One region of the Paenibacillus jepli genome, then DNA from elsewhere that is predicted to be linked to it. Evidence: predicted binding sites of a transcription regulator. Region 1 holds the regulator's gene; the other holds the start of a gene.
What was found. Region 1 encodes NrdR, which represses ribonucleotide reductase genes. Its sites were predicted from a motif close to AACACNATATATNGTGTT; they were not measured.

Region 1 (3,417 bases):
GCCGCACTGACGGATGCGGATCAAGTCGCCAGGGAAGTGGTGATGCCGGGCGAGCCCGCGCTCGCAGCCGTCGTCCGGCAGTTCGGACAAGCCGTGCTCTCGGCGGATGGGACACTTGATCGTCCGGGGCTGGGCAAGCTGGTATTCGGCAACCGGGAGAGGTTGAAGGAGCTGGAAGCGATCCTTCACCCGGCTATCCGAGAGCGGATGCAGAGCCGGCTCCAGCAATATGAAGACGAGGACCCTGACCGACTGGCGGTGGCCGATGTACCGCTGCTATTCGAGACTGGACAAGCCGGGCTGTACGAAGGCGTGCTAGTGGTATACATACCCCAGCCCTTGCAGGTCGAGCGGCTGCTGGCGCGCTCCCCCGGGATGACGGAGGAAGAGGCGCTCTCGAGAATCGGGCTGCAGATGGATATCGAAGAGAAGCGCAGCAGGGCCGATTGGGTCATCGACAACAGCGGATCGCTCGAGGAGACGGAGCAGCAAGTGGAAGCCTTTATGCGGAAGGCGGTGAAACGGTGAGACGACTGATGCGTACAGTTGTACTGCTGGCGGTAGTTGTCGCTACCGTCGTGTTGTTCATCCGCTCGGATCGTATCGAACAGATGATGTATCCGATTCATTATCGGGAGGATATACGTGCCAGTGCAAGCAATTACAAGGTGGATCCATATCTGCTGGCGGCAATCATCCGCTCGGAGACCAACTACCAGACCGGGCGTGAGTCGTCCAAAGGCGCGCTGGGCATCATGCAGATCATGCCGGACACAGCCGACTGGATTATCGATCAAGCCAATTTTACTTCTGTGACCATGGATGACATCCATCATCGCGCGGATGTAAGCATCGAGATGGGGTCATGGTATATTCATTCCCTGAGCAAGCAATTCGATCAGAATACGATCGCGGCAGTGGCCGCGTACAACGCGGGTCCCGGCAATGTGAAGCGCTGGATGTCGGAGCAGGTGTGGGACGGCACCCTTGATCAATTGAGCGATGTTCCGTTCGGAGAGACGAGGCATTATGTGAAGCGCGTTTTTTATTACTATGAAAAGTATAAGTCCTTATATCCGACACTTTGACGGAAGGCAGGGACGTTCTATATAGAGTGAAATTGGCTAGCGTCCATTACACCAAAGAAAGCCTTGACCGGCTGACTTTCGGCAGTGGTCAAGGCTTTCGAATTAAGACTTAGTATTATTTGTATTGCCCGGCAAGGGATTGCTCAGCGATCTGTACCAGGCGGCGGGTAATATAACCCCCGATGGAACCCGCATCGCGAGTTGCCATATTGCCGTAGTATCCGTCTTGCGGAATAGCAATACCCAGCTCTTGCGCTACCTCGAATTTCATTTGGTCCAGCGCTGCTGTTGCTTGTGGTACGACCAGTTGGTTGCTGCTGCGGTTTTGGCTCATGTGTGTCACCTCCTTGCGGTTGGTAAAAGTATTATGTGCGATTTTCGTCTGATCATAACCGAGAATACATGGTAATTATTGTCCCCATACTTTAAGAGAACGGAGGGAATGACGAACATGAAATGTCCCTATTGCGATTATGCGGGTACCAAGGTGCTGGATTCCAGACCGGCCAACGAAAATAAATCGATCCGCAGACGGCGCGAATGCGAGCAGTGCAGCCGACGGTTCACGACCTTCGAGATGATCGAGGAGACGCCGCTTATCGTCATCAAGAAAGGCGGCAGCCGCGAAGAGTTCAGCCGCGATAAAATCCTGCGCGGGTTGATCCGAGCCTGCGAGAAGCGACCAGTCTCTATTGATCAGTTGGAGGTTATCGTCTCCGAGGTGGAGAAGGAGATTCGGACCACGGCACAGGCTGAGGTCGAGAGCTTCCAGATCGGCGAGCTGGTGATGGAGCAGCTGTACCCGATTGATGAAGTCGCTTACGTGCGCTTCGCCTCGGTATACCGGCAGTTCAAGGATATCAACATGTTCATGAAAGAGCTGACCGGTTTGCTATCCAAGCATCCGATGTCTGACAAGGACGGGCGGTAGCAGGGAGCGTTAATTTGTATTGGTCTGTAGACGTTCGAAACGAACATGAGGATGGTCGAAAAAACAGTGGCAGCGATGCCTCTGTTTTTTTGTCGTTAAGAATTTTGGTTGCTTCGGCAAGATGTGTCCGCTAACCGCTGGTTGTCAGCTGTGACACACCTTTCTTCCTCTATTTGCTGGCAAACCCGCCACGCGTCGACTGTAACGTACCGGGCATCGTCAGAGCCAGGGGATAGTCTTTAATAATTATTTTCAGGATGATAAACATACGATGCAAAATTAAACGAAAAAAAATTTGACAGCTGCTGGAAGGATGCGGTATGCTTTTATCAATTGGGTTAATGAGAATGATAATCAATTGAGGGTGGAGGGCTTTTATTTTGAATACGTACATAAAAACAACGGCTGCATCTGTAGCACTCATGGCTGTTCTGCTAACACCGGTGTCACCTGGGGCCGCGATTTCCGGTACAAATCAACAAGGACCTTCTATCGCATACGCGGCAGAGACAGGGCAGCAGCTGGCTGATGGTGTGTACAGCCTGGACTACACCTTCCTGAAGCACAATACCGACCAGGTCTCCGTCATGCAGGATTATGTCGTGACTCCGGGCAAGCTCATTGTGCAAAACGGCAAGTTGACGGTAGAAGTGACTCTAAAGCAGAGCAAGGAGATTATTGGGTTCAAAATCGACACTGGCAACGGGCTTGCGACACCGGAGACGGTAGTGGAGAACGAGCAAGCCAATACCCGAGTCGTCTCGTTTGAGGTTGACGATCTGAGTGAGAAGCTTGAGGGCTGGGTGAAGATCTACTGGCAGGTCAGTCCGACCTTCCTGTATGATCACGAGTACAAGGTAGAGCTGCAGCTGGATAAGGACTCAATCGAGGAATGGCAAGGGGAGCAGGAGCCTACAGAACCAGTGGACCCTGAGCCTGAGCAGCCCACCCAGCCGGAGCAGCCAGCGCCAGGGCCTGAAGAGCCTGTCGCACCTTCTCCTGATTTCACGGATCTGACGAATCATTGGGCAAAATCCGCGATCGAGCAAGCTGTGAGCAAGGGGATCGTCAATGGCTATGAGGATAACACCTTCCGTCCTAATGGACAGGTGAGCCGGGCGGAATTTGTGGCCATGCTGGGACGTGCGCTGCCAGCTAATGAGGAGCCATCTACGTATGCTAGCTTCTCGGATGAGCAGGACATACCGGCTTGGGTGGAGCCTTATCTTGCGCCAATTGCTGGAGCGGGCATCATCGGTGGTTACGAGGATGGCACGTTCCGACCAGCGCAGCGCATTACCCGTGCTGAGCTGGCAGTCATTATTGTCCGTGCGCACCAGCTCCAGACCACACCTGACGCTACATTGACCTTTGCAGACGCCGCGGACATTCCTGACT
Region 2 (3,417 bases), 6.0 Mb from region 1:
GCCTCCTGCCATCTTGCACTGGGTCAGGCCTACCCCGTCAACCTGGAAGGCGGCGCTGCGATGACGCCGGAGGAGCTGGCGGCTGCCGGCGCGAACCGGTCGCTGATCCATGTCGACTTCATGATCGGTTCGGCGGCGCTCCGCATCGACGGCATCCTGCCGGACGGCACGTCCGAGCCGATCTTCCGGGATGGCAACTGGGCCGAGGGCTGAGGCGCGAGAGGCACTAGAGGCAAGGATCCAAGCTGCACAGCGAACAGATAAACAGCAGGCATAGGGGCTGTCCGACAAGTCTCCAAAACCAAATGGCTGGGCGAGAAACATAACGTTTTCCGTCCAGCCTTTTGGGTATCCGTTATAAATGATACGCAGCAACCCGCCGGCTCCGCTCAGCGGTAGCCGGTTGCGTCGGCGGGCTTGCCGGCTTCCTGGATTTCGCGCAGATACCGCCAACAGTCCGGCCGGGATCCGTCGACATCGTCGAAGCCATAAAACTGGGCCAGACCGCTGCTCGAGAGGGACTGGCCTTGCCAGCGACGGACATCCGGATCGGCGGCCAGAGCACGAACTGCCCTCCCGACGAAGCGCGGCGTCTCCGAAATGACGAAGTGCGGCTCCTTTTGGCAAGCCTCCTGCCAGTTGTCCTCCGTTACTCCGAAGTGGTCCAGCATGATCTCGGAACGCATCCAGCCGGGTGTCAATGAAACGGCAGTACAGCCATAAGGCTCCAGTTCTTTGGACAATCCCCATGCCATCCGGGTGACCGACGTTTTGGCCAGATCATAGAAGACGGACAGTCGATAATTCGCCTGATTGTACTCTGCTGTGCCGTCGGTCATCTCTACTAGCAAACCGCCGGGCTTGCGGATGAGAAGCGGCAAGGCATAGTGGCTCGTGATCAGATGGGTGTCGATGGCCAACTCCAGCATCCGCAGCCCTCCTTGCAGGGAATGTTCCCATACGGGCGTATTCCATTGCGCGAGATTTTCACCGCCCCAGATATCATTGACCAGGATATCGAGCCTTCCCTGCTCGCGGTCGATCCGCTCCACCAGCGCCTGCACCTGTTCATGGATCAGATGGTCGACCTGAACGGCGATCCCGACCCCGCCGGCTGCCGTCACTAGCTCTGCAGTCTCCTCGATCGTCTCGGGACGGTTATACTCCGAACGCATGCTGCGAGTCGTTCTCCCTGTGACGTATACAGTCGCCCCCGCGGCTCCGAGCTCCACAGCGATTCCTCTTCCCGCCCCCCGAGTGCCTCCGGCTACGAGCGCCACTTTTCCCTGCAAATCTTTCATTGACATCACCCTCCGTTTAAGCTTTGGTCTCGAACTAATTGTAGGTCATCATTATGACAACGTATGTCTTATATCTGTCGAAAAAAAATATTGAACCTGAAAATCTATAAGTCTGTTTTTTCAAGAACGCCGCCAGCCCTTGCATGACGCCAGATATGGTATGCGGGAAGCGATGAAGCTCCAGATGTGGCATGCCCATTTTTACATATCCCCAACAATTTGTGTTTCGATCCGATTGACTTTGTCTATATATTGTTATAAATTATTTAAGCGAACACTACATATTGAGTAAAAAGGTGGAAACAAGCCTGGAGAGAGGGATGAAGAAGATGCTGATTGCCTATGATTCGAAGACGGGTAATGTCAAGCGATTTATTAATAGATTGAACTTGCGGGCGGTTCAGATCGAGGAGCAGATGACGATCGACGAGCCGTTTCTGCTTGTTACCTATACGACAGGATTCGGCCAGATCCCCGAGCGGGTGAGCGCGTTTCTGAAGCGCAACTTCCATCTGATGCGGGGCGTTGCCGCCAGCGGCAACCGCAACTGGGGGGCGAACTTTGCCCGCAGCGCCGATCTGATCGCCCAGCAGTACCGCGTCCCGATCATCGGCAAATTCGAACTCTCCGGCACTCGCCAAGACATCCTAAGTTTTGAATCGGAGGTGAATCGCGTTGCTGCACATTGAATTGAATAACCTGCTAATGAAACGCGATGCCAGCGGATTTTTCCAACTGGATAAGGATCGTGAGGCGGTCGATGCGTTTATGGAAGAAGTGGCGCGCAGGAGCGTCAGCTTCCCGAATACGGCCGCCAAGCTTGACTATATGATTGAGAACGATTATTACGAGGATTTCTATGCGAAGTATGCAACTGAGGATGTGCTCGGTGTATTTGAACTCACGGCATCGCATCCATTCCGGTTCCAGTCTTACATGGCCGCTTCCAAGTTCTATACGGATTATGCGGTAAAGTCCAATAACCGCTCGCAATATCTGGAGCACTTCGCCGACCGGGTCGCCGCAGTCGCGCTGCACCTGGGCAGGGGCAACGCCGCAACAGCCCGTACGCTCGCGGTCTCGATGATGGAGCAGCGGCTGCAGCCGGCGACGCCGACCTTCCTCAATGCAGGCAAGAGCCGGCGCGGCGAGATGGTCTCCTGCTTCCTGCTGGAGATGGATGATGCGCTCAACTCGATCAACTATGTGTTGGGCACATGCTTGCAGCTCTCCAAGATCGGCGGCGGTGTCGCAGTCAACCTCTCCAAACTGAGAGGGCGGGGCGAGAGCATCAAAGGCGTCGAAGACGCAGCCAAGGGCATCATGCCGGTGCTGAAGCTGCTGGAGGACGCTTTCTCTTACGCCGACCAGATGGGCCAGCGCAAAGGCTCTGGTGCGGGCTATTACAACATCTTCGGGTGGGATCTCCTGGAGTTCCTCGACAGCAAGAAAATCAATGCCGACGAGAAGACCCGGCTCAAGACGCTGTCGATCGGCCTCATCGTCCCGGACCGGTTCTACAAGCTCGCCGAAGCGAACGAGATGCTGCACGTATTCGCCCCTTACAGCGTCTTCCAGGCCTACGGCATCCACATGGACGACATGGACATGGATGAGATGTACGACAAGCTGATGGCAGACGACCGCGTACGCAAGAAGCCGGTCATGAGCGCCCGCGATATGCTGACCCGGATCGCGATGGTACAGTTGGAGTCTGGTTATCCGTACATTATGAACCGGAGCAACGCCAATAAAGGCCATGCACTGGGCAAGATCGGGCCGGTCAAGATGTCCAATCTGTGCACGGAGATCTTCCAGCTGCAGGAGACGTCGACGATCAATGATCACGGCATCGAGGATATCATCCGCCGCGACATTAGCTGCAATCTGGCTTCGCTCAATATCGTCAATGTGATGGAGGGCCGCCGAATTCGCGAGTCCGTCCACGAAGGCATGCTGGCGCTGACCGCGGTGAGCGACATGACCACGGTAGCCAATGCGCCGGGCGTCGCCAAAGCCAACCGCGAGCTGCACTCGGTCGGTCTCGGTGCGATGAACCTGCACGGCTATCTGACCAAGAACCGGATCGCCTATGAGAGCGATGAGGCCAAGGAAT

Region 2: a site for NrdR is predicted at 1,575-1,592, ahead of nrdI (class Ib ribonucleoside-diphosphate reductase assembly flavoprotein NrdI). Genes of this name have one in related genera too.

Annotation. Positions count from the first base shown of each region.
Region 1 covers NZ_JBDFMD010000001.1:1,019,294-1,022,710, reverse strand. The annotation lists gene coaE (dephospho-CoA kinase) at 1-528, shown strand, start outside; gene ABC336_RS04710 (lytic transglycosylase domain-containing protein) at 525-1,088, shown strand; gene ABC336_RS04705 (alpha/beta-type small acid-soluble spore protein) at 1,204-1,422, opposite strand; gene nrdR (transcriptional regulator NrdR) at 1,540-2,019, shown strand; gene ABC336_RS04695 (S-layer homology domain-containing protein) at 2,400-3,417, shown strand, end outside.
Region 2 covers NZ_JBDFMD010000001.1:6,991,644-6,995,060, forward strand. The annotation lists gene ABC336_RS29990 (aminopeptidase) at 1-213, shown strand, start outside; gene ABC336_RS29995 (SDR family oxidoreductase) at 390-1,301, opposite strand; gene nrdI (class Ib ribonucleoside-diphosphate reductase assembly flavoprotein NrdI) at 1,631-1,990, shown strand; gene nrdE (class 1b ribonucleoside-diphosphate reductase subunit alpha) at 1,977-3,417, shown strand, end outside.